Regions from separate parts of the Ensifer sp. Root1252 genome, predicted to be linked through region 3. Evidence: riboswitches for the same ligand, from Rfam matches in the RefSeq annotation. Region 3 holds a riboswitch; each other region holds the start of a gene.
The links. Region 3 has a riboswitch for cobalamin ahead of metE (5-methyltetrahydropteroyltriglutamate--homocysteine S-methyltransferase). Riboswitches for the same ligand answer to the same signal wherever they lie in the genome.
Positions count from the first base shown of each region.

Region 1: it holds a riboswitch for cobalamin, as region 3 does, so the genes downstream of both, ASD02_RS12655 (CbtB-domain containing protein) here and metE (5-methyltetrahydropteroyltriglutamate--homocysteine S-methyltransferase) in region 3, are expected to answer to the same signal.
Region 2: it holds a riboswitch for cobalamin, as region 3 does, so the genes downstream of both, bluB (5,6-dimethylbenzimidazole synthase) here and metE (5-methyltetrahydropteroyltriglutamate--homocysteine S-methyltransferase) in region 3, are expected to answer to the same signal.
Region 4: it holds a riboswitch for cobalamin, as region 3 does, so the genes downstream of both, cobU (bifunctional adenosylcobinamide kinase/adenosylcobinamide-phosphate guanylyltransferase) here and metE (5-methyltetrahydropteroyltriglutamate--homocysteine S-methyltransferase) in region 3, are expected to answer to the same signal.

Region 1 covers NZ_LMDT01000012.1:16,743-24,146, reverse strand. The annotation lists gene ASD02_RS12685 (metalloregulator ArsR/SmtB family transcription factor) at 1-108, shown strand, start outside; gene ASD02_RS12680 (SRPBCC family protein) at 105-668, shown strand; gene ASD02_RS12675 (SDR family oxidoreductase) at 779-1,576, shown strand; gene ASD02_RS12670 (anthrone oxygenase family protein) at 1,623-2,102, opposite strand; gene ASD02_RS12665 (NAD(P)H-binding protein) at 2,099-2,929, opposite strand; gene ASD02_RS12660 (TetR/AcrR family transcriptional regulator) at 3,033-3,725, shown strand; cobalamin riboswitch at 3,724-3,993, shown strand; gene ASD02_RS12655 (CbtB-domain containing protein) at 4,036-4,212, shown strand; gene ASD02_RS12650 (CbtA family protein) at 4,410-5,204, shown strand; gene ASD02_RS12645 ((2Fe-2S)-binding protein) at 5,280-6,143, opposite strand; gene ASD02_RS12640 (glucoamylase family protein) at 6,140-7,404, opposite strand, start outside.
Region 2 covers NZ_LMDT01000012.1:690,268-697,671, forward strand. The annotation lists gene ASD02_RS15905 (LacI family DNA-binding transcriptional regulator) at 1-822, opposite strand, end outside; gene ASD02_RS15910 (phytanoyl-CoA dioxygenase family protein) at 923-2,116, shown strand; gene ASD02_RS15915 (SDR family oxidoreductase) at 2,208-3,029, shown strand; cobalamin riboswitch at 3,107-3,316, shown strand; gene bluB (5,6-dimethylbenzimidazole synthase) at 3,361-4,152, shown strand; gene ASD02_RS15925 (DUF2865 domain-containing protein) at 4,061-5,131, opposite strand; gene ASD02_RS15930 (acyl-homoserine-lactone synthase) at 5,319-5,963, opposite strand; gene ASD02_RS15935 (LuxR family transcriptional regulator) at 6,118-6,855, opposite strand; gene ASD02_RS15940 (NADP-dependent malic enzyme) at 7,032-7,404, opposite strand, start outside.
Region 3 covers NZ_LMDT01000002.1:63,495-70,898, reverse strand. The annotation lists gene ASD02_RS04830 (hotdog domain-containing protein) at 1-439, opposite strand, end outside; gene metE (5-methyltetrahydropteroyltriglutamate--homocysteine S-methyltransferase) at 436-2,790, opposite strand; cobalamin riboswitch at 2,888-3,108, opposite strand; gene ASD02_RS04820 (hypothetical protein) at 3,147-3,440, opposite strand; gene ASD02_RS04815 (LysR substrate-binding domain-containing protein) at 3,571-4,515, shown strand; gene ASD02_RS04810 (aspartate/glutamate racemase family protein) at 4,473-5,210, opposite strand; gene ASD02_RS04805 (ABC transporter permease) at 5,216-6,037, opposite strand; partial or broken gene ASD02_RS04800 (ABC transporter permease) at 6,039-6,869, opposite strand; gene ASD02_RS04795 (PotD/PotF family extracellular solute-binding protein) at 7,043-7,404, opposite strand, start outside.
Region 4 covers NZ_LMDT01000012.1:524,264-531,667, forward strand. The annotation lists gene ASD02_RS15120 (class I SAM-dependent methyltransferase) at 1-350, shown strand, start outside; gene ASD02_RS15125 (adenylate/guanylate cyclase domain-containing protein) at 376-2,604, opposite strand; cobalamin riboswitch at 2,914-3,320, shown strand; gene cobU (bifunctional adenosylcobinamide kinase/adenosylcobinamide-phosphate guanylyltransferase) at 3,458-3,982, shown strand; gene cobW (cobalamin biosynthesis protein CobW) at 3,986-5,050, shown strand; gene cobN (cobaltochelatase subunit CobN) at 5,122-7,404, shown strand, end outside.

The DNA.
Region 1 (7,404 bases), on a different contig from region 3:
TGGCGTCAACGCATCGATGTGTTGGAGGCACTGCTTCTGGCCGAGGACGCCGCGAAGGCCGCAGACAGGCAGACCACGACGCCGCAGCAAACGGAGAAGAAGCGATGACACCGCAAGCCGGCATGGACGACGGCGGATATGCCCGGATCGTCGCGCCGGATGCGGCACGCATCGAGCGGTTGTTGCCCGGCCCGATCGAGCGCATCTGGGCCTACCTGACGGAGGAGGACAAGCGCCGCCAGTGGATGGCGTCGGGCACCATAGGTGCTATAGCCGAATCGACGGTCGAACATATCTTCCGCCATGAGGACCTCGGCACGGATTGCGGTGAGCCGCCAACCAAATATGCCGCCCTTGCCGGCGAAAGCCGTATCCATGGCCGCATCATCGCCTGCAAGCCGCCGTACCTGTTGGCCTATACCTGGGGCGAAGGCACGCCGACGCCGTCGCAGGTGCGCTTCGATCTGGAGGCCAAGGGCTCAGAAGTGCTGCTGGTGGTCACCCATTCGCGCATCGCGACACAGGAGATGATGGCAAGCGTGGCTGCCGGCTGGCACACCCATCTCGACATTCTCGCCGATGTGGTTTCCGGCCGCACCTCGCATGGCTTCTGGAACAAGCATACTAGGCTCGAACAGGAATATGCGCGGCAGATCGCTGCGCGCTAGTACCCGTTAACACATCATACTTGCTGCACGGTTTTCTCCCTTGGATCGATATCGATCCAGGGGCCCATGCCGCACGCCCATTCACCCCAACAGGATCAAGGGAGGCTACAATGTTGCTTCAGGATAAGAGTGCGATTGTTTATGGCGGCAGCGGCGCCATCGGCGGTGCTGCGGCGCGTGCCTTTGCCCGCGAAGGCGCGAGTGTCTTTCTCGTTGGACGAACGGCCGAAACCCTGGATCGTACGGCCAAGGCAATACGGGCGGCGGGTGGAAAGGCGGAGTTCGACGTCCTCGACGTGATGGATCAAGCCGCCGTCGAGCGGCATGCGCAATCGGTTGTCGACCGAACCGGCAGGATCGACGTGGTCCTGACCGCTGTCGGCTTTGCCCACATTCAGGGCCCGCCGCTTTCTGAGCTGACGCTGGAACAGTTCGAGCACCCGATTGCAGCCTATACCCGCGCCAACTTCATCACCGCCAAGGCGGCAGCAGCGCAGATGGAAAGAAACGGCAGCGGTGTCATCCTGACGCTTTCGACGCCCGGCTCGCGCATGTCCGGCTCGGGTTTCCTCGGCTACGGCACCACCTGCGGCGCCATCGAGACCTTCTCGCGCATTCTCGCCGGCGAACTCGGCAGCCATGGCATCCGCGTCATCTGCCTGCGGCCGGATGCCATTCCCGAGGCACTGCCAGCTTCGCATGCGCGCGCCGTCTTTCAAGGGTTTGCCGACCGGTTCGATACCACTGTGGAGGAGATGCTCGACGGTCGGGCAAAGTCCGGCACATTGCTCGGCCGTTTCCCGAGGCTCGACGAGGTCGCCGACTATGCCGCCTTCGTCGCCTCGGACCGGGCGGGCGCCATGACCGGCGCGATCGCCAACCTCACCTGCGGCTCGCTGGTTGATTGAAATGAACGACCGGCGGACCTTCACAGGGTCGCGTCGGTCGTTCTCTTCAGCTGCGCGCAAAACCCAGAATGAACAGCGCCAGAGCGCCGATCGAGGAAATCGTGCGCACATGGTTCCACCAGACCCAGTCGGTCAGGTAGTGCTGCTGCCAGATTTCGGTGGCAGCCTGCCCAGACGTGGCAGCCGCCAGCGCATCGTTCATCGGCACGTTGAAGATAATGGTGACGATCAGCACGCCGGCGACGTAGGCGATGCCGCCGGCCGCCAGCAGCAGGCTGCCGTTACCGCCCCAGATGAAGGCCGCGACGACCAGCGCGAGCCCCAGAAGCGCCGTGCCCATGAAGGTACTGAGGAACAGCGGATTCTGGATCACCACGTTGATGGCGTTCATCGCCGCGATCCCCTGCTCCGCCGGCAGCCGCGACAAAGCCTGCATGATGCAGACCGAGAAGATGAAGAACAGCCCGGCCATCAGGCCGGAGCCGATTGCGGCGGCAAACGCCAGAGCGGGGATCAGCGGGATCATGCGGCGATACTCCAGACACCAGTTGCAGCGGTCTCCCGGGCATAGTCGGCGAAGTCGCGCGGTTTGCGCCCAAGCACGCGCTCGACATCGGACGTCACTTGCGAATTGCGCCCGTCGAGCACCGACGTGAAGAGATAGCGGATGAGTTCGACATAGTCATCAGGCAATCCGGCGGCCCGCAACTGCACCGTGAAGTCGGCAACCGGCACGGACTGATAGCCGATCCGGCGGTTGGCAGCCGTCGCGATCTCGGCCACGGCCTGGGCAAAGGTCATCAGCCGCGGGCCTGTCAGCTCATAGACCTTGCCGACATGCCCCTCGTCCAGAAGGGCTGCAACTGCCACGTCGGCGATGTCGTCGGTGCTGATGAAGGGTTCGGTGATCTCATCCGGCGGCAGGAACACCGATCCGCTGCGAACGGAATCGGTCAAAAAATCCTCGCTGAAATTCTCGAAGAACCAGCTTGCCCGGATGATCGTCCAGTCGGCGCCGGAGGCCTGCAGTTCGCGCTCGGCCGCTTCCGCCTCGTCCTCGCCGCGCCCCGACAGAAGCACCAGCCGCTTGATGCCCGAGCGAACGGCAAGCCTCGAGAATTTGCGGATGGTTTCGACGGCGCCCGGCACCGCCAGATCCGGCTGGTAGCTGATATAGATGCGCTCGACATTTTCAAGCACGGGCGCCCAGGTCGCCTCATCCGTCCAGTCGAAGGAAGGCGATGCCGAACGGGCGCCGATGCGCACCGCGATACCCCGCTCCTCAAGGCGGGCCGCCACCCGCCGCCCCGTCTTGCCCGTACCGCCCAGAACCAGTGTGAGTTTGTCAGTCATCGCTTCCTCCTGAGGTTGATTGCAAAACATGAGCATCTCTCACATTTGCAAATGTGATAAATCCTCGTATTTTAGGAGTCAAGTCAAAATGTGAGCATTACTCATGATTCCCGATGCAAGCCCTTCCACAATCCCCGCTGACGACGAGCCGGCGCTGCGCCGCACGCCCAGCCAGAAGCGCAGCCGCGAGCGCGTCGAGCACATCCTTTCCTGCGCCACGGCGATCATCCAGGAGAAGGGCAGCGACGCCATGCGCATGAGCGAAGTCGCTGAAAAGGCTGGAATCTCGATCGGCTCCCTCTACCAGTACTTCCCCGACAAGGCGGCGGTCGTGCGCACGCTGGCCGAGCGCTACAATGCGGTCTGCAATGAATGCATCGGGGCCGAGCTTGCCAAGGTGACGTCGATCTCGGAACTGCGTGACGCCTTCTCCATGCTGTTCGACATCTATTACGATATGTTCCTGGCCGAGCCTGTGATGCGCGACATCTGGTCAGCGATGCAGGCCGACAAGGCGCTGCGCGAGATCGACCTTTTGCAAAGCCGTGCCGGCGGCCAGCTTCTGGCCGACGTCTGGGCTCGGTTTGCGCCCGACACGCCGCGCGAAACGATCGACAGCGCCGCCTTTTTGATCATGCATCTCGGCGATTGCACGATGCGGCTTGCGGTCTCCGTCACCAGAGCAGAGGGCGACCAGATCGTCGAAGCCTATAAACGCATGATCCTTCGTGATTTTGTCGCGGATGGACCGGGCGGCGGCGCAAGTCTAATTGACATCTCCGGGGTGCGATCCTAATCATCGTGGATCGATTGGTTCCCGCAACGCGAACGCGTTTCGGGAGTAAACGGGAACGTGACGGATGGACCCATGCTGGGCATTCAAATCACGGCCGACCCCGCGACTGTAGAGCGACGTGAATGCGCCGTTCCGGAGCGATCCGGAAGAAGCCACTGGAGACAAGACCGCGAGAGGGCGGCCCTTGCTCTGGGAAGGCGAGGCAAATCCAGGGTGATCTCACCCGACGTCCTGAGCCAGGAAACCTGCCAGTCGATGCGGGCATAGGGCCCAAACCGGGAAAGATCCCGACGCCATCACGGAGGTTGTCATGGCTACATCTACAGTTTCGAGCATTCCGCTCTCCCTCAGCGATCGTCTGACCGCAGGTATCATCGCGCTCCTCATCGGCGGCTTCCTCGTCTTCGGCGCAGGCCTGGCGAACTCGGCCGTGCTGCACGATACCGCGCACGACACCCGCCACTCCTATGGCTTCCCCTGCCACTAAGCGATGTTCCGGGACGCGACTTGCGTTCCGCATCGACATAGCTGCGGACAAAAACGCTTCCGGCAGACAGCCGGACGCGTTTGCTCGCGTCTGATGCAGATTGAAGATCTGCCGGACGGAGCCGTTCGCATATTTGCCAGTGGGACACGGCGCTGCCTGCCAGATGCATGGCGCGCCGATATCGAGGGATATCGAAAATGATTGTCAGAACGCTTCTGGCCGCGATCGTGGCTGGATTGATTGCCGGTGTCTTCATGACCGGCGCCCAGGAACTACGCGTCGTACCGCTGATCCTGCACGCGGAAGAATTCGAAGGCGAGGCACCGGCCGCCGGCGAACAACCAGCCGTTCAGCCGGGAACGGCCGATCCGGCCGCAGCAAACCACGACCAGCATTCGTCGCTGAAGGCGGTTTCGCCGATTGGCGCTTTGCTTGACGCCCTGTCGCCGATCACGCCTGCCTACGCCCATGAGGGCGAACACGAGGAAGGCGGCATCATGTTCGGCATGAGCCGCTTTTCCGGCACGCTGATCGCCAATCTGGTGACCGGCTCCGGCTTCGCGCTGCTGCTCGCCGGCGTCAGCCTCGTCATCGGCTACCCGATCACGCTCAGGAACGGCGCGCTCTGGGGCGCCTGCGGCTGGCTTGCCGTGCACATGCTGCCGGCAATCGGTCTGCCGCCGGAACTGCCGGGCTTCCCGGCCGCGGAACTCGGCGACCGCCAGGTCTGGTGGGGTGCAACCGTGCTGTTGTCTGCCGCCGGTCTCTATCTGCTGGTCTTGCGGCAAGAGATCGCCGCCAAGATCATCGGCCTCGTGCTGATCGCGGCACCGCATGTCTATGGCGCGCCGCAACCGTCGGACATCTCCAGCAATGTGCCGGCCGTGCTCGGCGCTGAATTCGCCGTGGCAGCCCTTGCCACCACGCTCGCGTTCTGGATTGTTCTCGGCGTCGTGTCGGGCTTCATCAACGATCGTTTCGCCAAGGCGTAACAGACCGGCCAGATTTCGCCATCAACCCGGAGCCCCTGATATCGCCGATATCAGGGGCTTTGTCGTCGAGATGTCTCAGCGCGCCTGCAATGCCAGCAGATGCGCCTGCAACCGCGCGCGGCGGTCGTCCGGCGCCAGCATCACGCAACTGTCGCAGAAGCTGCCACCTTCCGTTCGATAATAGAGACAGCAGCCGCCGCGCAGGCGATAGGTGCGCGACAGCGCATGATTGCCGCCGATCTCGATCACGATGTCCTCGTAACGGAGCTTGTCGGAAAATAGCGACGTACCCGCGCGCTTGACGATCGCCAGCGCCCTCGCCATCGCGGTCTCCTCGTCGCCGAGGACGCGGCCGATCTCCAGGAACCCACCGGCAAGCGAATCCGCCGCAAGCCGCCATTGCGCGCCCGAGGACAGGCCGGTGCGACGCTTCAACATGACGACGATCGGCGCCAGATGCGCAGCGAAGGTTTCGCCGAAGACGTCCGCAGTCGCCGGGGCATGATCCCCGGCTGCGGGCAAGGCAAGGCTGAAATGAAACCGCTTGGCCGCGACAAGCCGTTCGCCATAGGCCCGCGAAAATTCTTCGAAGCGAAGGCCGCGAACGGCTGCCACGATGCCCCCACCGAGATAGAGGCCGCCAAGCGCGAGCGTGAGCTGGTTGCTGTAAAAGGCAATCAGATGGGCGGCGCGGATCTTGTCGTCCATGCCCTCGGCAAAGCGATCCTGATAGGCAAGGCTGTCTTCAAGCCCGACGCCCTCCTCCACCCAGAACCGCGCCTCGGGAAGAAATACGTCGCCGGCGGCCCCGAGCGAAAAGCCCACTTCGGGGAAAGACGACTGCAGGTGCGCGAGAACGCCAAGGGCGCTCTGGCGCAACGCCGCGTCCGCCTCGTCCTCCGCCGGGCGCTCGTCCTGCCGCTCGTGGCCCAAGCTCATGCCGTCTCCCTGGTCTCAAGCCAGCCGCCGCGAAAATCCGCCCGCTGCAATCCGCGCCGTATGGCCGGAATGCTGCGCGTCAGCTCCCAGACGAAACCGTTTCTGGCATTCTCGATCATCATCACGACAAGCCCCTGGTCAAGCCCGACCACGCGGTCGTCGACCCAACCCTCCGGGCCCACACCGGGCAGGCTCGGATTGAACCCGCCGGGAAACCGGCTCTCGCACAGAATGTCCGGGTAACAGTTCTCGAGCTCGGCGAGTGCCGACTGCGACGCATCGGCAGCGAAAGGCAGACAGGCAACCGGTGCCCAAGGTGCCAGCGTGCCATCGTCAGGACCACCGGGCGCGCCGCGCGCCGCATAGCCGAGCATCCGCTGCCAACGCCCATCGACAAGCCGCTGCCGCCCCGCCGGTCCACCGCAGGCGCTGAGGCCCCACATATCCCCGCCGTAACCGGCGAAATCGCCGGGATTGCGCTCGGCATGGGCTCGCTGCAGCGCGATCGCCCGGCAGGTATTGTCGAAATAATCAGTCGCCTCGTCACGCATCGGCGCATCGCCAATGCCGCGAAGGTCCATCCAGGCTTGCGGAAAGAGATGGACGAACAAAGGCGCGGCCTGCAGATGCGGCGCACCGTCGACCGTGGTCCACGCATAGGCGGCCGTGAATTCGCGGTAGTGCTCCGGGCCGATTGCATGGTGCGGCGCGCCGAGCGCGAGCACGTAGAGCAGCAGTGCCTCGCTGTAGCCCTGCCATCGATACTTAAGAAACCGCCCGGGCGGTCGCCAGCCCATCGTCAGTATCTCGCCACGGCCGAGCGCCCAGCGCCAATCCACCCGGGCATAGAGCTTATCCGCAAGCGCGCGGATTTCCCGCTCCCCCGCACTGTCGCCGGAGAAATAGGCGCCTGCGGTCAAAACGCCGGCAATCAGCAGCGCGGTATCGATGGTGGAAAGCTCGCACTGCCACACCCGCTCGCCGGTCTTCATGTGGAGAAAGTGATAGTAGAAGCCGCGATAACCGGTGGCGAGCGCATCGCTCCCCTGCCGGCTTTGCGCCAGAAACCGCAGGGTCATCAGCACCCGGCCGGCCGCTTCGCCGCGCCCGATCCAGCCGCGCTCGACGCCAACAGGGTAGCAGGAAAGCCCGAAACCGGTGGCAGCGATGCTTGAGGGCGCGTCGGGAAGCGACGTATCGGCGACAAGCCCGGTGCCGGCATCGCTATAGCGCAGGAAATAGTCGAAAGCGGCGGACTGCA
Region 2 (7,404 bases), on a different contig from region 3:
GAACAGGCTGCAGTCGCGGCCGAGGCGCTCGAAGGCGGCCAGCACGGCGCGGTTGCCGCCGCCGATCGAATAGGCGGCATTGATGTCGGCGTCTGTCGCAAGCGCTCTTGCTGCAAGAACACCGGTTTCGGCGTCCTTGCCGTAGCCTTCGCTGATCTCGACGATGCGGATCGCCGGATAGTGCTCGCGGAGCACCCGGCGAAAGCCGATTTCGCGTTCCTCCTCGCCACGAAAACGGCTGCTCGAAATCGTCACGAGCACGGTTGCTGCCTGCCCGGCGAACCGTTCGCCCACGAGATAGGCCGCCGTCTCGCCGGCCGCGCGGTTGTCGGCCCCGGCATAGGCGGTGCGCGCCGAGTTCGGCAGATCGGTGACAAGCGCGACGACCGCAATTCCCGCCTGTTCGAGGCGGGCGACGGCGCCAACGATTTCGGGCACATCAGGTGCCTTCAACACGACGCCGTCGGTCCCACGCAGGCGGACGCGGTCGAGCAGCTGCGCGATGTCGTGCGGCCGCATGATCTCGGCAAAATGGAACCGGCAGCGAAACGTGGTCGGCATGAAGGTCGGCGCCTCGGTTTCGAACGCCTGCCTGACCGCCTCGGTGAAGCGCTCCGGCGCCTCCATCACGATATCGATCGCGCGCTTCTGGCCTTGCATCTCCGATCCCGATTGCTGCTTCTCCAGCTCGCGGATGGCGGCTCGCACGCGGGCTGCCGTCTGCCGGCGCACGCCGGGACGTTCATTCAGGACGCGGTCGACGGTCGCGGTGCTGAGTCCCGCCTGAAAGGCGATATCCTTGACCAGAAACGGATGTGCCAACGACGAACTCTCCTGATGGTTTTTTGATGGATTCCTGCTCTATATCACGATCTCACGCCGCCTATAGTCGGGACATCGAAAGTTTCTGAGGAGGAACGAGATGAAGACCGACAACAGGGCGCGCCAGCGCCTCGACCGTGTGTGGCTGAGCGAGGATGCCTGCGACATCGAGGCGTTCCGTGCGGAGGTGGAGCGGCAGACGAACCTTGCTGATTATCCACACGCGCTCGCCTGCGAGAAAAATGTGCTGATCTATGACAGCGCCAGCCTGGTTGCCGCCTGCGCCACGACCGAGGGGCGCCGCGCTGCCCTGGCCGAAATCTGCGAGGTGCTGGCAACCGGGCCCGGGGTGGCGGTGTTCAAGCACGCCTATGCCGACACATCAGTCATCGATGCGGCCAGCGGCATCTTTGACGCCATCATCGACGAGCAACACCGCACCAACAGTGGCGGCGGCGACCACTTTGCCAAGCCCGGCGCTAACGACAGGATCTGGAATTCGCTCGAAAAACACTGCCTGAAAAGCCCTGAGAACTTTGCCGCCTATTACGCCAACGCCATCATCGCGCTCGTCAGCGAAGCCTGGCTTGGTCCGAACTACCAGCTGACGGCGCAGGTCAATCGCGTCAATCCCGGCGGCGCGTCGCAGGCGGCCCATCGCGACTATCATCTGGGATTCCAGACCTCTGATGTCATCGAGCAGTATCCTGTTCATGTGCACAGGCTGTCGCCGGTGCTGACGTTGCAAGGTGCCGTTGCCCATTGCGACATGCCGATCGAGAGCGGTCCAACGCTTTTCCTTCCCTATAGCCAGACCTACGTGCCCGGCTATCTCGCGTTGAAACGTCCGGAGTTCCGGGCCTATTTCGACCAGCATCACGTGCAGCTGCCGTTGGAAAAGGGCGATGTCGTCTTCTTCAACCCGGCTCTCTTCCATGCGGCCGGCAGCAATCATTCGACTGATATCAAGCGCGTCGCCAACCTGCTCCAGGTCTCCTCGGCCTTCGGGAGGGCGATGGAGACCGTCGATCGCGCCAGGATGAGTGCAGCCCTCTACCCGGCGCTGACCGCACTCGTGGCATCCGGCACGCTTTCGGCCGATGAGGCGGCCAATGCGATTGCGTCCTGTGCCGAGGGCTATTCCTTCCCGACCAATCTCGATCGCGATCCGCCGCTGGGCGGTCTCGCGCCGAAGACCCAGGCGCAACTGATGCATGAGGCGCTGGCAGGCAGGTGGAGCGATGCGGATTTCAGAAGCGCGCTTGGCGAGCAGGCACAGCGCAAGCTGAGCTGAACGGCAGAATCGATCTTTCCGGTCCCCGGCGTTCTGCGGCGGGGGCCGGTCGCCCTGTTTTCATCTCACTTTCAATTCTGGGAGGACTTTCATGACCGAGCAATATGGCCGTCTCGACGGCAAGATCGCCATCGTCACCGGCGGGACGCAGGGGCTGGGCGCAACGATCGCCAACCTGTTTGCGGAACGTGGGGCTAAAGGTGTCGTCATCTGTGGACGCAACGTTGCCAAGGGCGAAGCGAAGGCCGAGCAGATCCGCAAGGCAACCGGCGCGCAGGTACTTTATGTCGAGGCAGACCTCGAAAAGGTCGAGGACGCGCGCAAGGTCGTCAGCGCCTGCGACGCCACATTCGGGCGCGTCGATGCGCTGGTCAATGCGGCGGCGATCACCGATCGCGGCACCATCCTGGACACCAGCCCCGAACTGTTCGACCGGATGTTCGCTGTCAATGTGCGCGCACCGTTCTTCCTGATGCAGGAAGCGGTAAAGCTGATGCGGCGGGAGGGCACGCAGGGCACCATCGTCAATATTGGCTCGATGTCGGCGATGGCCGGTCAGCCGTTTATCGCCGCCTATTGCTCGTCGAAGGGGGCGCTGGAGACGCTGACCAAGAACACCTCCTATGCGCTGCTGCGCAACCGCATTCGCGTCAATGGCCTCAATATCGGCTGGATGGCGTCCGAAGGGGAAGACCGCATCCAGCGCGAATTTCATGGGGCGGCAGACGACTGGCTCGAAAAGGCGGCCGCCAGCCAACCCTTCGGTCGGCTTGTCGACCCCAAGGAAGTCGCGCGTGCCTGCGCCTATCTCTCGTCGGATGAGTCCGGCCTGATGACGGGGTCGGTCATCTGCTTCGACCAGTCGGTGTGGGGCGGCTATGACGGCTCGCCGCATCCGGTCGCGCCGCTCTGACATCTGACGCTGTCGCGAGGCCCTGTGGAGTGACCGGCAAGCGACGCCGGACTTGCTTGTCATTCCCTGTGGGCTGTGCCCTTATGACGCCGTCAGGTGCCCGCAACGCGGGAGAATCGGGAATCCGGTGTTATTCCGGAACGTGCCCAACGCTGTGACGGGGACGACTGCCTCTAGGGATTTTGTGCTTGCTCAAGATCTTGCCACTGGATCTTCATGTGATCTGGGAAGGTGAGGCGGCCGGTTGATCCGAAGTCAGAAGACCGGCCTGGCAAGATAGACCGATATCCGCGCGGACGGCGGAAGGTTGTGCATTGTTGGGGATCGAACGATGCGGACTGACGCTAATGGCGGCCTTGCGGCTGCAGAGGCCTTTTCATCCGACGAGCGCGAAGCCGTCTATCGAGCCATCGAAACGCGCCGGGACGTGCGGGATCAGTTCCTGGCCGAACCCTTGCCTGACGATGTGGTGATGCGCCTGCTCAATGCTGCGCACCGGGCGCCATCGGTGGGTTTCATGCAACCGTGGAATTTCGTCGTGGTCCGGCAGGCCGAAACCCGCGAGCGGGTATGGCAGGCCTTTTCCCGCGCCAACGACGAAGCGGCATTGATGTTCGATGGCGACCGCCAAGCGAAATACCGCTCCCTGAAGCTGGAGGGGATCCGCAAGGCACCCTTGAGCATCTGCGTCACCTGCGACCGCACGCGCGGTGGAGCGGTCGTTCTCGGGCGCACCCATAACCCGCAGATGGATCTCTATTCCACCGTCTGTGCCGTGCAGAACCTCTGGCTTGCGGCGCGCGCCGAAGGCGTTGGTGTCGGCTGGGTCAGTATCTTTCATGAAAATGAGATCAAGGCGATCCTCGGCATTCCCGATCATGTCGTGATCGTCGCCTGGCTTTGCCTCGGATATGTCGATCGCCTTTACCAGGAGCCGGAACTTGCGGTTAAGGGCTGGCGCCAGCGGCTGCCGCTGGAGGAGCTGGTGTTCGAGGAAGGCTGGGGAACCTGCCGAAAGGCAGACGCTGCGATCAGTTGCTCTGAACCGGCTGGTAGCCCGGACCCTTCGGATGGCGAAGGTCGATCGACGTTTCCTCCTGGGGAAGGAACGTCGGCCCGATGACCCGCACCTTGCTCTTGGCGGGATCGTAGGGGCGCTCCTCCGCAGCCGCCTTGGCGGTAGGGGCGGCCGCTTCCTTCTTGCCCTCGATGACGATGATCGACGATTCGCTGTTGCCAGTGTTGCCACTGGAAGCCTTGGGCGTCGTCGCGATCTTTGGAATCTGGCAACCGCAAATGCCCGGCTTGCCGACGCCGCGCGTCCGATAGGCAAAGGCGTTTGGCAGTTCTTTATAGGGGCGTCCCGTCGAGGCGGAGACCATCTGGTCGCTCTCCTCGGTCGCCAGGTCGTGGAAAAATAGTTCTGTTTCGGCACCCGGGCAGCGGGCGCGGCAGGCCTGCTCGTCGCGGGCGAAGTCCACAGGGCTTGCCTCGGACGAGATCGGGAAGAAGGCGCCATCGCAAGTGCGCACGCACATGGTGCGAAGCGTGCCGGAATAGACGCCGCTTTCCGGCGGGTAGGTGCCCATTTCGCCGTCCCGCAGCATTGGTCCGTAGCTTTCGTCCGGCGGCAGATCGCGCAGGATGTTGCGGTACGTTTCCGGCTCGTCCGGGTCGGCGGTCGCAAATTCCTCGCTGCCACCATAGCAACCGTTGATCTCGAGGGCGGCGAGGATGCGCCGGCGCGTATCGTCTCCATCGCCTGACATCAGCTGCTGGCGCTCCGATTTGAGGATGCGCAGATTGTCTTCCATCTCGGCGATCAGACTGTTGATGTCTGTGCAGATATCCGGGTCGCCGCCGTTGAAGACGACGACGCTGCCTGTGCCGCAGCCGGCGCGTCGGCGATCGTTGCGCGCCCGGCGCAATTCGATGTTCTGTCGGGAAATCGCGCTCGCATAATCGCGGGTATCGGCCGTAGTTTCGATGGCGGCGGGCAGTTCGGCGAGCCGAGTGTTCAGGCGGTCGCACACGCTGGAGGCCAGCGCCTGATCGGCAAGAACCAGAAGCAGCGGCAAGGTCGCCGCGGCTAGGGTTTTCATGTTCCGGAACACGGGCGAACGTCCATTCCTGCAACCGCACGGCGCCACCCTTGTTGTCCGGGTTCGGTCGCTGTCGGCACTTCCTGTTTCAGCCCTATCATAAGGCTTGTCGCCGCCGGTGCAACGACAAGCCTCGCATTGCGTTAACAGCTCCGTCCGGTGGGAGGAACGGAAGGAGCGTTAGAGATCAGGCGGCGCGTGCCGTCTCCAGCGACATCGGCCGTTCAAGAACCGTGCCTTCGATCGCCGCTACGGCCTTCATGGCGCTGAGCAGCGACGGCGTCACTTCCCAGGCGACCGCTACGGCATAGACCGAGCCGATCCGGTGCGGGTCAGCGATGCGCTCGCCGGGGCAACCCATGCGGCGGAACATCCGCTCGAGGAAGACATCGGTCACCGTGACGATATGGCTGATGCCGGAGGCCAGCCCGAGTTCGCCGACACCGCACATCAGTTCTGCGGCGGCGACGGTCACCTGGTTGGAGGCGCGGTCCTGAGAAATCTCCGGGTCGATGCAGAAGCGGCTCGATTCCCAGATCGAGGCGCTGCGGATCTCAGGGTTGTCGCCAAGCAGGATCGGGAACGTATCGTCCAGCATGTTGGGGCCGAGCGTCGGCAGCAATCTCAGCGATCCGCGCAGTTTTCCCGTCTCCGGCGAATAGGACAGAATATAGAGCGGATTCGACTTGTCGTAATTGTCGATCTCCCATTCCCCATCGGTCTGCACGTCCCATTTCAGGAAATCGTGGAAGACGCGCTTGCGCAGCTTGAACATCTCGTCGATGGACTGTGGGTGCTGTCCGCGTGTCCTGCCGTTGAGGATCCTGATCATCTTCTTCTCCATCCTTGTTTTGGGGGATGGCGTGATGCTGTCAGTCCTCAGGCAGGGGCGAAACTGTCACTACCGACAGTTCCGGAAACCGTTTTTTCCCACTAAATATAGACGGGTTTTCAGATGAGCGAAGGAGGAGCGTCTTGAGGGTGGGTCAAACCGTCGGGATCAGTGCATGGCGAACGGCCTGGGCCACGGCCTGCGTGTTGGAGACAACATTGAGCTTTCGGCGGGCATTGGTCATGAAGAAACGCACGGTGCGTTCGGAAATGCCGAGAATGGTGGCAATTTCCCAATAGCTCTTGCCGGCCGCCGACCAGGTGAGAACCTCGGTTTCGCGACCTGTGAGGCGCGTATCGCGCGTGTTCAGCCCCCCTGTCATGGCGGCGTTTTCAAGCATGCCGGCATGAAACAGGTTGGCGGCGAGCTGGAAGTCGCGCAAGTGGTTGCGCCGATAGATCGACCACTCCGCGGCCGACATATTGACGTTGATGGCCAGCAAGGCGGTGCGGCCGGCCGGCGAGGGCAGCGGCAGGGCGACGCCTTCACTGGAAAGGCCGATCTCTTCGGCCGTCTTGAACAATGGCTCGCATTCGGGAAAGCGGTGGCGCGCCGTCGTCCATTCGACAGGCCTGACGCCACCGAGCGCCAGCTTGAGGATCGGGTCGATACGGTAGAGCTCCCGCGTCAGATAAAGCTCGGCCGCGTAGGCACCGAACGTGTGGTGCAACCGGCAGATCTTGAGCTCGTCGGCATAGGGCTCAGCTTCAAGATATAGGAGATGAGCGATGCGAAAGGTACGGCGCATCAACGTAAAGAAATGGGCCGGCTCGACACAGCCTCCGCATTCCAGAATTTCCAGCATGTCGAGGACAGCCTGTTGTTCAGTCATGCCACAACACCGATTTTTGCGCTAAACCCCACAATGGTTGGGGGTTCACCTTTTGTCCAGAACCGACAGCCGATTTGCTGTGGATTGTCGACCCTTGCAAACAATGGTTGTTGCCCAGGGTCGCGGCAGCATCACAGGGCCGCCGGGTGCGGCGGCCCTTAAAAACGAGGGCGTCGCTAGCCCGGATGGCTGGCTTCAACGACGGCGAGTGCCGCCATGTTGACGACGCCACGCGAGGTCACGGACGGCGACAGGATGTGCGCCGGCAGTGCTGAGCCGAGCAGGATCGGTCCGACATGCAGGCTGTCCGTCATCGTCTTGACGACGCCAAGCGTGATGTTGGCAGCATCCAGGTTCGGGAAGACCAACAGGTTGGCTTCGCCCGAGAGCGTGCTGTCGGGCATGACGCGCTGACGCAGCACTTCGGAGATGGCCGAATCGCCGTGCATTTCGCCATCGACTTCCAGATCGGGCGCGAGTTCGCGCACAAGCTGAAGCGCCTGGCGCATCTTGGTGGCACTCTCGGAATCGCGCGAGCCGAAGTTCGAA
Region 3 (7,404 bases):
CGTCTTTTGGCGCTCCGATCGCATCGGTGTCGAGAGAAGGCAACGACCAGCCGGCGCCCTTGCCCTCCGGCATCGCGACCATGGTGAACTGGCCGCGGGCGCACAGATCGCGGGTGCCGGCCGTCAGATCTTCCGCGATCATATCGACTTCGACGACCATCGAACGCCGCCCGACCCGGATCGGGCGGCCGCTGCAGCTGACGATATGGCCGATGTGGGCGGGGCCGCGGAAGTCGACGCGATCGCAGGAGGCGGTGACGAAGGGAACGCGGCCGTGGCGCGTGGCGACGATGAAGGCGGTCCGGTCCATGAGTGCGAGGCCCGCACGGCCGAAGAGCGTGCCGTGGTGATTGGTGTCGCCGGGAAAGACGATGTCGATCAAGGTGGCGGGCGCCGGGGTTTCCCCCGGCGCCTTCTCGATATTGCTATCGTCCGTCATGCGTTTGCGGCCTCTTGCCGGCCGGCAGTGAAGGATTGGCGCAGCGTTTGCGCCGCCGCGACCATGTTGACGAGCGCCGGGCGAACTTCCTCCCACCGCCTTGTTTTCAGCCCACAATCCGGATTGACCCAGATCTGCGCCGGCGTCAGACCGTCGGTCGCCTGTTCGATCAGATGCACCATCTCGTTGACAGTGGGTACCCGCGGCGAGTGGATGTCGTAGACGCCGGGGCCGATCTCGTTCGGATAGGCCTGATCGATAAAGGCGCCGAGCAGCTCCATCTTCGAGCGCGAGGTTTCGATGGAGATGACATCGGCATCCATTGCCGCAATCGCCGCCATGATGTCGTTGAACTCCGAGTAGCACATGTGGGTGTGGATCTGGGTTTCGTCACCGACGCCGGAGGCGCTGATGCGGAAGCACTCGACCGCCCAGTCGAGATAGGCCTTTCGATCGGCCTGTCTCAGTGGCAGTCCCTCGCGCAGCGCCGGTTCGTCGATCTGGATCACGGCGATACCGGCCGTTTCCAGGTCGGTGACTTCGTCGCGCAGCGCCAGTGCGATCTGCCGGCATACGATCGACCGGGGCAGGTCGTCGCGCACGAACGACCATTGCAGCATCGTCACCGGGCCGGTGAGCATGCCCTTCATCGGCTTGTCCGTCAGCGACTGCGCATAGGTTGCCCAATCGACCGTCATCGGGTTCGGGCGCGAGACATCGCCGAAGATGATCGGCGGGCGTACGTAGCGCGAGCCGTAGCTCTGCACCCAACCGCTCTGAGTGAACCCATAGCCGGAGAGCTGCTCGCCGAAATACTGCACCATGTCGTTGCGCTCGAATTCGCCGTGCACCAGCACCTCGATGCCGATTTCCTCCTGCCAGCGCACGGCCTTCTCCGTCTCCTGGCGCAGGTAGGCGAGGTAGTCGACATAGCTGAGCTCGCCCTTGGCATGCAGCGATCGTGCCTGGCGCACCTCTGACGTCTGCGGGAAGGAGCCGATCGTCGTCGTCGGGAAGAGCGGCAGTGCCAGCCTGTCTTCCTGCCGCCGCCGGCGCGTTGCAAAACTCGATTGACGGCGGCTGTCTGCTGCCGTCAGGTTCTTCAAGCGTCCGGCAACGAGTGGATCGTGGACCTTGAGCGAGGTCAGCCGTGCCTCGACCGCAGCAATCGATTTTGCAAAGACCTGCTCGGGATTGGCCAGGCCCGGCTCGAATGCGCGGGCAAGCAGGCTGAGTTCGTCCAGCTTCTGCAGGGCGAAGGCAAGCCAGGAGACGAGCTCCGGATCGAGCGCTCGTTCGAGATCGAGGTCGATTGGCACATGCAGCAGCGAGCACGATGGTGCAAGCTCGATACGATCGCGGCCATGCGCCTCGATCAACGGCTGCAGCCGGCGGAAGAGGCCGGCAAGATCGGTACGCCACACATTGCGGCCATCGACGACGCCGAGCGACAGCACAAGCTGTGCCGGTACCGTCTGAAGTAGCAAGTCGAGCTGTTGCGGCGCCCGCACGAGGTCGACATGCAGCCCGGCAACCGGCAGCGAAAGGGCTGTCGGCATGTTGTCACTGACCGCGCCGAAATAGGTCGCGAGCATGATTTTCAACTGCGGAAGTTCCGAGGCGAACGTCTGGTAGGTCAGCGCCAGCGCCTGGCGTTCCCGCTCAGTGAGATCGAGCACCAGGCATGGCTCGTCGATCTGCACCCATTCGACGCCGGCTTCCCCAAGCTCGGTGAGAAGCTTCGTATAAACAGGCAGCAGCCGCTCGATCAGATTGATGGTGTCGAATCCGCCGGCAAGCGCCTTGCCCAGTTTCAGGAAGGTGACGGGGCCGAGGACGACAGGGCGGGTGACATGCCCGAGCGCCTTGGCTTCGAGGAAGGCGTCAAGCGGCGCATTGCTCGTCAGCTCGAAGCGCTGATCCTCCGCGAATTCCGGAACCGTGTAGTGGTAGTTCGTGTCGAACCACTTGGTCATCTCCGGCGCCTGGTTGCCCCCGTCGGGCCCGCCATGCGTGCAACCGGACGCGCAGGCGGCAGTCGTCGAACCGCGCGCCATGGCGAAATAGGCGTCGAGGTCGACCGGGCCGCCCTTCCAGCCATAGGCCGGTGGCACCGCACCAACCAGCACTGATGTGTCGAGAACCTGGTCGTAAAGCGAGAAGTCGTTCGATGGAATGATCTGGATCCCACGCGCCTTTTGCGCGGCCCAGTTTTCGGCCCGCAGCCTGGCGGCGACGTCGAGCAGGTCCTGTCTCTCGATCTTGCCGGCCCAATAACGCTCCAGCGCGAACTTCAGTTCACGGTGGCTGCCGATACGTGGAAAGCCGAGATTGGCTGTCTTGATTGTCATTTCCTTACCCCGAAGGTTGTGGGCAAGGCTTTGAATGCGACGCATCCACGACCGAGACTGGCTCGCTCGTCAAGGCGACACATCGGACACCCCGCCCGTGGACGTTATCTATCGCGGCAGGTCTCCTGGCTTGCGGGTCAACACGAACCGTCCCGTCTTCCCGAGGCGTCTCCCTCAGTGACATCATTGGACGACCGCTCGCCGCTTACAGTTGCGGGGGCAGCTCCGGCATGAGCGCCTTGCAGCGCCGCACCGAATTCCCTCTTAGCTCCGGCCTGTCGTCAGACGAGCCGCAGAACCACGATTGTTCGACAATGCCCCGCAAAGTCGACGGCGTCAATCGTATAAAGAAATGTTTATGTCTTTATTTTCTCCATTCGGCCGAGGTCGAAAGCTTGTCGCGAGGGCGGCGACGCGACTTCATCATTTGGCGTCTGCGGCGAAAGGGCACCGCCCGGATCAGAGCCCGCTACGTGCTGCCACGGATCAGCAACATCGCCCGCGCGCGCCCGGATGCTGTCATTGTCTCGCGTCAGGCCGATGTCCCTCAGTTGGAACTCGCTGAATGTATCGATGGTCGTCGTGGCGTCGGCAGCTCTCTTGGCCGAAGTCCAGACGTGGAGGATGATCGATCGCAGTGCGCTAAGCATTGCTAACCCCTTCAGTTCTGTGGTGATGTGTTCGCGAGAAAATTGAGGATTTTGGTGGTTTCGCGCAAAGCGATTTCTCGCATGCTGCCATAAAGAATGCTTATCTCACTTCATGAGCAAGATTCCCCCCATGAGTGCGGTGCGCGCGTTCGAGGCCGCAGCCAGGCACTTGAGTTTCACCCGCGCGGCGCAGGAGCTCGGCATGACGCAAGCCGCTGTCAGCTATCAAATCCGACTGCTGGAGGACCGCACCGGCACGCCGCTGTTTGTCCGTCTGCCGCGGGAAGTGCGCTTGACGGCTGCCGGACGGCAGCTTGCGCCGAAGGTGACCGAGGCGCTCGATCTACTGGGTACGGCGTTCTCCGAGATTGCCGACAAGACCGAGCATCACCTGCACATCTCGGTACTGCCAACCGTCGTCTCAAGTTGGCTTGGTTCCAGGCTCGCCTCGTTTCAGACAGCCCATCCAAACATCAGCATTCGCGTGCACATGTCCACGGAGCTGATCGACTTCAAGCGCGATGCGATTGATCTCGTGGTGCGCAGCGGCAACGGCGACTGGTCGGGCAATGAAGTGTTTCCTCTTTTCCCGATCGAATACATGCCCGTCTGTACGCCGACGTTCCTGGAAAAACATCAGCTGAAGGATCCGGCCGACGTTCTCACGGTGAGGCGCTTCGGCAACGCCAGCTGGTGGCGGCGCTGGATGACCGAAGCGGGCGTGGAACCGCCGGCCAGCAATGGCACTGAGCTGATCTTCGACGTCCAGGCAATGGATGTGGCCACCACATTGCTCGATCATGGCATTGCCATGGTCGTCTCCACCTTTGTGATTGAGGAGCTTCGCAGCGGAAAACTCGTCCGGCCGTTCAACCATGTGGTCAGGGATGGCCGTGCCTATTGGCTGGTCTATCCGCAAAGCCACCGGCGGCAGAACAAGATCCAGGTGTTTCGCGAGTGGATCATTGCCGAAGCCGCCACATCGAACGCGCAGCTGGCCGCCGTGGCCGGAGAGCTTCCCTCGGTACGGTCTCAAGCCGAGATCGGTGCGAGCGCGCTCATAAGACCTGAATAGGATTTGCTGAGCGGCGGAGCATAGGAGCCGCGCTTGCTGGTCGTCAGTCCTTGCGACACCAACGCCTCGGCCTGCTTGACGGCTGCCGATACGCCATCAATGACCGGAACGCCGTATTCGGCTTGAAGTGCGCGCGCAAGATCGGCCATCCCGGCGCAGCCAAGCACGATCGCCTCGGCGCCGTCCTCAACGAGCGCCAGCTCGATTTCGCATCGCAGCTTCGCCAACGCGGGCGAAGCCTTGTCCTCAAGCTGCAGCACCGGGATGTCCGCAGCGCGAACCTTCGTCCGGGCACTCATCCCATAGCGTATGACCAGGTTCTCGATAAGCACACGCGACCGCTCGAGTGTGGTTACGACGGTGAAACGCTGAGCAAGCATGGCGGCCGTCGCCACAGCGGATTCGCAAAGCCCGACCACGGGGATGCGGGCAAGCGCGCGGGCTGCTTCCAGACCAGTATCGTCGAAGCATGCGATGACGGCGGCGTTGGCGCCTGCCGCTTCGCCGTCCCGGATTTCGGTGAGCACGCCCGGAAGCGCGATCGCGCCATCATAGTGGCCTTCGATCGAAGCCGGTCCGGACTTGGACGTCCTCGCGATGATCTCCGTGTTCGGGCCCGCGACGGCGCGGGCTGCGGCCGCCGCCTTCTCGGTCATGGATAGGGTGGTGTTCGGATTGACGATCAGAATGCGCATCGAACCTAGCTCATTTTTACCTGCCGCCGACGAAGCGTCAGAATGACGGCAAGCGCGACGAGGATGGTGGTGAAGGAGAAGAGCGTCGTGACCGTGCCCAGCGCGTAAAGCACCGGCGTCGTCACATTGGTGGTCATTCCGTAGATTTCCAATGGCAGGGTGTTGTAGCTGCCCGAGGTCATCAGTGTACGGGCGAACTCGTCGTAGGAAAGGGTGAAGCCGAAGAGGCCGACCCCGATCAGGCTCGGCGCTATCATCGGCAGCACCACATGCCGAAACGTCTGCCACGGGGTGGCGCCGAGATCGCGGGCCGCCTCTTCATAGGCCGGCGAAAAGCGGTTGAAGACGGCAAACATGATCAAGACGCCAAAGGGTAGGGTCCAGGTAAGATGTGCGCCGAAGCCGGAGGAATACCAGGCGGGCTTCAGGCCAAACTGCTGGAAGACGACACCGATCCCGAGCGAGATGATGATCGAGGGCACGACCAGGCTGGCAACGGTCAGGTAGAAGAGGGCCGTCGCCCCCTTGAAGCGGTGGCGAAAGGCAAGGCCGGCGAGGAGCGCCACGACGACGTTGACCACCATCACCATCAGTCCCAGCGTGAATGAGCGGCGGAAGGACGCGCCGAAGTCGCCGACCGCCTGTTTCTCGAAGAGATTGTAGAACCAGTGCAGCGATAGTCCGTTCAACGGAAATGTGAGACCGCCATTCGGCCCCTGAAAGGACAGGATCAGCACCGCCGACAACGGCCCGTAGAGAAACAGCACGAACAGGGCGAAGAAGCCCGCGAGCAGGTAGAATTCAAGGGTGCGCCGCTCATGGTTCATCTCAGAGTTCCTTTCGGATATCAACGACCCGAAGGATCGCGGCGACCATCAGGAGCACGACGATCAGCAGCACTACCGCATTGGCGGCCGCAGCCGGATATTGCAGCAGTGACATCTGGTTCTTCATCATCAGCGCGACCGAAGCGCTCTGTCCGCCCGACATAACTTGAACCGTCGAGAAGTCGGCCATGACGAGGGTGACGACGAAGATCGAGCCGATGGCGATGCCGGGCTTGGCGAGTGGCAGGATGACGTTCCAGAGCACTTGCCGGCCGCTGGCGCCGCAGTCGCGCGCCGCTTCGATCAGCGAACGGTCAATGCGCATCAGCGTGTTGAAGATCGGCGTCACCATGAAGAGCGTATTGAGGTGAACCATGGCAAGCACGACAGCAAAATCGGAATAGAGCAGCCACTCGATCGGTTGCGGAATGATGCCGAGGTCGATCAGCGTCGAATTGACGAGGCCATTGCGTCCAAGCACCGGGATCCAGGAGATCATGCGGATGATGTTCGAGGTTAGAAACGGCACGGTGCAGATGAGGAAGAGCACCATCTGCATGGTCGTCGTGCGCACGTGGAATGCGAGGAAATAGGCGGCCCAGAAGCCGATCAAGAGTGTGAGGCACCAGACGAGGGCGGTGAATTTCAACGTGTTGAGATAGGTCTTCCACGTCACCCACGAACCGAGCGTGTCGACATAGTTCATGGTCAGGAAGTCCGGATAAAGCCCGGCAAAGTCGTAGTCCCAGAAGCTGACGACAAGAACCGTCAGGATCGGCAGCACGAAGAAGAACCCGAGAATGAGGATGAGAGGCAGCGCCTGCAGATAGGCGCCCAGCCTTTGCAGCCAAGCACGGACACTGCTGGGTCTACCGGCCAAGGCCCCCGATGGCTGCGAAATTGCCACTACCGCCATTGTTCATCCTCTCGCGTTGCTCGTCAGGTTCCGCTCGCTGCGGGCGGCCCCATTCGAGGGCGCGCCGCAGCGAGGGCGTTTCGTCTGCCTCAAGCCGCGATGAACTCGTTCCAGCGCTTGATCATGTAGCGATCCTCATCCATGACCGAGTTCCAGCAGGCGACCTTGCCCATGCGGTCTTCGAAGGAGCCGCCATCGCGCACGGCACCGGCCTTCTCCATGACCTTGCCCTCCGGCGAGAGGATATCGCCCTTTGCCGGCTTGCCCTCGACCCAGTAACCCCACTCGTCCTCGGACATGAAGCCCTTGGCCGTGTCCATGGCGGCCGAATAGTAGCCCTGACGGTTGAGATAGGCGCCGACCCAGCCCGACAGGTACCAGTTGATGTATTCATAGGCCGCGTCGAGCTGGGCGCCCTGGAGATGAGCGGCAAGGCCGAGGCCGCCACCCC
Region 4 (7,404 bases), on a different contig from region 3:
CGGTAGAGTGGATCGCCGCCGACGTGACCGACTGGTCGCCTTCGCGGCAATACGATATCTGGCACGACCGCGCCGCGTTTCACTTCCTGACCGGTGCGGCAGAGCGCGCGGCCTATGTCGAACGTCTTTGTGCTGCCGTGAAGCCTTCCGGACACGCCATCATCGCCACCTTTGCGCCGGATGGGCCGAACCGCTGCAGCGGTTTGCCGGTGATGCGCTACGACCCGGCGGCGCTTGCCGAAGTAATCGGGCCGTCCTTCCGGCTGGTCGAAGCGATCAGGCACCAGCATAAGACGCCATGGAATTCAGTGCAGGCTTTTCAGTTCAGCGCGCTGCAGCGGGTACGGTAGCGGTAGCATGGGCGAGCGCAAGGGGCTAGCGGACCTGCGAGAACGTCAACGCCCTGTCGCCGTGGTACCATATGAATTCGTTTTCCTTGCCGCTAAGTCCTCCGGGATTTCGCAGCACCATTCCGCAGAGGTTCGTTGTCTTGAGCCACAGGAAGCAAACCTCGTCCCTGTCAAACTTGACCTCGACATCGGTCATGCGACCAGCGCCGATGGAAGCCCAGCCTCCTGTCAGAGTGGCCACGCCCCCGGTTGAAATGACAGCCTCATGTTCCTCGCCCGAGTCCAGCATGCGTCCATGCAGCCGATGCCCCAGGAATAGTGAGCGGGCTTCGTCGGCTTCCAGTCTGTTCCTGCCTACGAAGTCGGCGTTCATCAAGGTCTCAGGCACGCCGGCCAGGCGCAGTCCCCGGTAGAAGAGCTCGCTATCCGCCAGCTTTGCCAGATCCATGGGCGGGCTGGTCGAGATGGTGGCGGCAGTGCCACCGCGTGCGAGGCGAAGCGCGTTGAAACGAGTGATCGCTGCCTGCGCTTCCGTGTTCCGGCCGAGGTGCGCGTAAGCGGAGGCGAGAAGAAGGAAAGAACCGTCATCCTGAGGATTGAGTTCGATGCTGCGCTTCACCGCAGCCACCGACGCCTCGAAATCCTCCAGGCTGAACTGCGTCAGTCCAAGAACGTAAATGAAGAAGGACGGAGAGTGCGGATCGAGGCGCATGGCCGTACGGATATAGGGCAGGGCCTCCGCTGGGCGGCCGGCGGAGGTCAGCACGAAGGCCGTCAGCGCGTAGCTCCAGGAATCGCCGGGTTCGAGCGCGATCGCTTCCTTGAGTTCGGCGAGCGCATCGGCATGCTGCCAGGCCGCTTCGGACAGGAGAGCGGCCGCCTGATAGGCGAGCGCTGTTTTGTGTTTCTGCGCGGTCCTTAGAAATTGTAGCGCCTTGGCTCTAGCTTCGATCCGCGAGATATCAAGCCGATAATGCCAACGCCACAGGTAGACGCGCGCGTAGACCATGGCGGCGGCGGCATAGGCTCGTCCATAGGCAGGATCGAGCGCAATCGCCTGCTCGAAAAAAGGCACTGCCTTTGCAAAATCTTCGGGGGTCGTGCGCCGGTGATGCTCCCAGCCGCGCAGGAACGCATCGAAGGCCGCCGGGACCGTCGTTTCCTTGCGTCCGAAGGCCATCTGCTCGTCAGGATTCAACCGAAGCGCAAGCGCGTCGGCAATGCCGCGCATCACTTCGTCCTGCAGCGCAAAGACATCGGAAAGTGAACCGTCGAACTTGCCGGCCCAAACGTGGCCGCCGCTGAGAGAATCTATGAGCTGAGCATTGATCCGTAGCTGTTCTCCGGCACGCTGCACACTGCCTTCGAGGACGTATCGGACACCGAGTTCCTTGGACACCTGCCTGGGTGTCACCGCCCTGCCCTTGTAGGTGAAGGTCGAGTTACGCGCGATAACGAACAAGCCGGATACCTGAGCCAGCTCGGTGACAAGGCCATCGGTCATGCCATCGGCGAAATACTCCTGCCTGGGATCGTCGCTCACGTTGGCAAACGGAAGCACCGCGATCGACGGCTTGTCCGGCGCGGTCAGGTTCGGTGGTTGTATCTGGACCGTTTCCACAGGCGACTCCCAGGGCCGCCACCAGGCCACGCCGGCAGCAGCGCCGAGCACGACAGCAGACGTAACGAGTGCCGCCCAGCGCTTCGCGTGGCGCCCAGCGACCTTTACGCTGCCGGGGCGGGCTTCGTTCAGCCCCAGCCGGTAAGTCCGCACCGGCTTTTCGATATGCTTCAGGCGTTGTTCGCCGAGAAAGACGAAGCCGACATCGAGGTGCTTCTCGACCTGGTCGTAGGCGGTGCCGGAGATGATGATCCCACCCGGTTCGGCGAGGCTCTGCAGGCGCTCGGCAATGATCACTCCATCGCCGTGAATGTCGTCGCCTTCAACGATGACGTCGCCAAGATTGATGCCGATGCGGAATTCCAGTCGACCCTGATCGGAGCCGCGGCTTTCGGATTTCGCGCGCTGAACCTCCACCGCACAACGGACCGCCTCGACGACACTCTGGAACTCGACCAATAACCCGTCGCCCATGGTCTTGATCAACCGCCCGCGATGTGCGGCAATCCTTTGTTCGAACAGGCCGTGCAGATCGGCCTGAAAGCGGGCACACGTACCCTCTTCGTCGGCTTGGGTGAGCAGTCCATAGCCGGAAACGTCGGCAATCATCACGGCGGTGAGCCTGCGTTCCATCTGCCTTCCGGATAATCGAAACGACTTTCGGCTACTCTATCGCAATATCTGACGTTGCTAAAATAAAGTTCAGTTGCCGTGGAGCGTCCGCTCCGACGTCGACTACAGCGCCGCGCGTCTTACTGGACGCGCAAAGGTCGCTGTAACACTTTGAATTGCTGCATGTTTTTATCCTTAGGTCGAATACCATCTAAGGATAAAAACATGCAGGAGTGGCCTTTGCGGCCTGCTGCCGGCAAATTGTCGCGCGCCGCATCTCGACGGGTGGCGTGTCGCACGCGTCGATTGACTTTGCGGCGCCCGCTTCCTAATCATCTGACGTTGGATGGTTTCCCCGGATCGTGGCGATGCGGGGGAATAATTGGGAATGTGACGGATGGACCCAAATCGGGCATCCTTATCGCAGCCGACCCCGCGACTGTAGAACGGTCAGGGTTCGCCATCGGGCTGATAGCCGGCTTCCTTTCGATTGCATGGGGCAATCGAAGGCGGTTTGGAATTCAGCCGGAAAAGCCACTGGCGTGGCTTCGTGATCAGCCGGGTTGGACGCCTCTTCTTCTACGAATCGTCCGCCTTTCACGAAACCAGAAAACGCCGGGAAGGTGAGGCGGGCCGTTCGGGCCCAAGCATCGGTCTTCGCGTGATCACGCGGGGCGCGATGTGGTGGGCTCGTGACGCCGTGAGCCAGGAGACCTGCCGTCCGACAGGGGCATTCCGCCCGAAGGGAAGCCCGCTTCCCACGCCATCACGGAGGTTGTCTTGGCTCATCGATCGTTTCCCGAACGCGCCGTCGGCGCGGTGAAATCCTGTTGCCGCTCGAATTCGCGACCAAGCGCGTGAGGCTGCAACGCACATGAGCATTTCCCATGCCGGGCCGGTTCTGGTCCTCGGCGGTGCCCGTTCCGGCAAATCCAGCTTTTCCGAAAGGCTCGTCGAAGCCTCCGGGCTCGGCATGCACTATGTCGCGACCGGCCGTGCCTGGGACGACGAGATGCGCGAGCGCATCGACCATCACCGGGCAAGGCGCGGCGAAGGCTGGACGACGCATGAAGAGCCGCTCGACCTCGTTTCGCTGCTGACGCGCATCGATGACGAGAACCGCGTGGTGCTCGTCGACTGCCTGACGCTGTGGGTCACCAACCTGATGATGGAAGGGCGCGACATGGCGGCAGAGTTCGCGGCCCTTGCCGCTTTCCTGCCGGAGGCGCGGGCGCGCCTCATCCTTGTTTCCAACGAAGTCGGCCTCGGCATCGTGCCCGAGAACCGCATGGTCCGCGATTTCCGCGACCATGCCGGCCGGCTTCACCAGATCGTTGCGGAGAAATCCGCGGAAGTTTACTTTGTCGCGGCCGGATTGCCGCTGAAAATGAAGGGTTGATCCATGACCACTGCCAGAGCCAACCAGGGCAAGATCCCGGCGACCGTCATCACCGGCTTCCTCGGTGCCGGCAAGACGACGATGATCCGCAATCTGCTGCAGAACGCCGATGGCAAGCGCATTGCGCTCATCATCAACGAGTTCGGCGATCTCGGCGTCGACGGCGACGTGCTGAAGGGCTGCGGCGCAGAAGCCTGCTCGGAAGACGATATCATTGAGCTTACCAATGGCTGCATCTGCTGCACGGTTGCCGATGATTTCATCCCGACCATGACCAAGCTGCTCGAGCGCGAAAATCGTCCTGACCATATCATCATTGAAACCTCGGGCCTCGCTTTGCCGCAGCCGCTGATCGCCGCCTTCAACTGGCCTGATATCCGCAGCGAAGTCACCGTCGATGGCGTCGTCACCGTGGTCGACAGTGCCGCCGTTGCCGCCGGCCGTTTTGCCGACGACCATGACAAGGTCGATGCGTTGCGTGTCGAGGACGACAATCTCGACCACGAAAGCCCGATCGAGGAACTGTTCGAGGACCAGTTGACCGCCGCCGACCTGATCGTGCTCAACAAGACCGATCTGATCGACGCCTCCGGCCTCAAGGCCGTGCGCGACGAGGTCGCTTCGCGCACTAACCGCAAGCCAACAATGATCGAGGCGAAGAACGGCGAAGTTGCCGCTGCCATCCTGCTCGGCCTCGGCGTCGGCACGGAAAGCGATATCGCCAACCGCAAGTCTCACCACGAGATGGAACATGAGGCCGGCGAGGAGCACTCTCATGACGAGTTCGACAGCTTCGTCGTCGAGCTCGGCGCGATTGCCGATCCGGCAGGTTTCATCGATCGCCTCAAGGGCGTGATATCAGAGCATGACGTGCTGCGCCTCAAGGGCTTTGCCGACGTGCCCGGCAAGCCGATGCGCCTGCTGATCCAGGCCGTTGGCGCCCGCATCGACCAGTATTACGACCGTGCCTGGGCGGCTGGCGAGAAGCGCGGTACGCGCCTCGTCGTCATCGGCCTGCACGACATGGACGAAGCTGCGGTGCGCGCCGCCATCACCGCACTCGCCTAACTCCTTGAAGCAACGCAATTCCAGGAAAGCCATTTCACGCTTTTCCTGGAATTGCTCGAACGGACAGAAACATGCATCTGCTTCTCGCCCAGAAAGGAACGATCGCCGACGGCAACGAGGCGATCGACCTGGGGCAAACGCCGGCCGACGTGCTTTTCCTGTCGGCCGCCGACACCGAGCTTTCGTCGATCGCGGCGGCCCATGGCCGGCGCGACGGGGAGCTGAGCCTGCGCATCGCCAGCCTGATGAACCTGATGCACCCGATGTCGGTCGACACCTATGTCGAGCGCACGGCAAGGCATGCAAAACTCATCGTGGTCAGGCCGCTCGGTGGCGCCAGCTATTTCCGTTATGTGCTGGAAGCATTGCATGCCGCCGCCGTCACCCACCGCTTCCAGATCGCGGTGCTGCCCGGCGACGACAAGCCCGATCCCGGCCTCGAGCCGTTTTCGACCGTTGAGGCCGACGACCGCCAGCGCCTCTGGGCCTATTTCACCGAGGGCGGCGCTGACAATGCCGGCCTGTTCCTCGACTACGCCGAGGCGTTGATCTCAGACGCGGAAAAGCCGCAGCCGGCAAAACCGCTGCTCAAGGCCGGCATCTGGTGGCCGGGCGCGGGCGTCATCGGCGTCAGCGAATGGAAGGCACGTGTCCAAGAGCGGATGGTCGCGGGGGAGGGATTCGAACCCCCGACAGTCGGGATCTGCTTTTATCGCGCCCTGGTCCAGAGCGGCGAGACCCGGCCGGTCGAAGCGCTGATCGAGGCGCTTGCCGCCGAAGGCATGCGCGTGTTGCCGCTGTTTGTCTCCAGCCTCAAGGATGCCGTTTCGGTCGGCACGCTGCAATCGATTTTTTCCGAGGCGGCACCCGACGTGGTGATGAACGCCACCGGCTTTGCCGTTTCCTCGCCCGGTGCCGACAGGCAGCCGACCGTGTTGGAATCAACCGGCGCGCCGGTGCTGCAGGTGATCTTCTCCGGATCGTCGCGCGCGCAATGGCAGGCCTCGCCGCAGGGGCTGATGGCGCGCGATCTCGCCATGAACGTTGCCTTGCCGGAGGTCGATGGCCGCATTCTGGCGCGCGCCGTCTCCTTCAAGGCGGCCTCGATCTACGATCCCAAGGTCGAAGCCAACATCGTCGGGCACGAACCGCTTTCCGACCGGGTCCGCTTTGCCGCCAGGCTTGCGGTCAATTGGGCAAAACTGCGCCGCGCCCGTCCGGCCGAACGGCGGATCGCCATCATCATGGCCAATTACCCCAATCGCGATGGCCGACTCGGCAATGGCGTCGGGCTCGATACGCCGGCGGGCACGGTTGAAGTGCTGCGCGCCATGGCGAGCGAAGGTTATCCCGTCGCCGGCGTGCCTGAGGATGGCGATGCACTGATCGGCTACCTGATGGCTGGGCCGACCAACGCGGCGAGCCGCGATCGCGAGATCCGCGAAGTTCTTTCGTTCAGCGATTACAATACGTTCTTCGATTCGCTTCCGAAACAGATTCAGGATGAGGTCAGCGACCGCTGGGGTGCGCCGGAAACCGACCCGTTCTTCCTCGATGGCGCCTTCGCGCTGCCGCTTGCCCGCTTCGGCGAGATTGTCGTCGGCATCCAGCCGGCGCGCGGCTACAACATCGATCCGAAGGAAAGCTACCATTCGCCGGATCTGGTGCCGCCGCACGGATATCTCGCCTTCTACGCTTTCCTGCGCAACCAGTTCGGCGCGCAGGCCATTGTGCATATGGGCAAGCACGGCAATCTGGAATGGCTGCCCGGCAAGGCCTTAGCGCTGTCGGAGACCTGTTATCCCGAGGCGATCTTTGGGCCGCTACCGCATGTCTACCCCTTCATCGTCAACGATCCCGGCGAGGGCACGCAAGCCAAGCGCCGCACCAGCGCCGTCATCATCGACCATTTGACGCCGCCGCTGACGAGGGCGGAATCCTATGGGCCGCTGAAGGATCTCGAAGCGCTGGTCGACGAATATTACGACGCGGCCGGCGGCGATCCGCGCCGGCTCAGGCTGCTCAGCCGGCAGATCCTCGACCTCGTGCGTGACATCGGCCTCGACCACGATGCCCGTATCGACAAGGGCGACAGCGACGACAAGGCGCTGGAGAAGCTCGACGCCTATCTCTGCGACCTCAAGGAAATGCAGATCCGCGATGGCCTGCACATTTTTGGCGTTGCACCGGAGGGGCGGTTGCTGACCGACCTGACCGTGGCGCTGGCGCGGGTGCCGCGCAGCCTTGGCGAAGGCGCCGACCAGAGCCTGCAGCGGGCGATGGCCGCGGATGCCGGGCTCGGCTTCGATCCGCTCGATTGCGTGATGTCCGATCCCTGGGAAGGCGCACGGCCG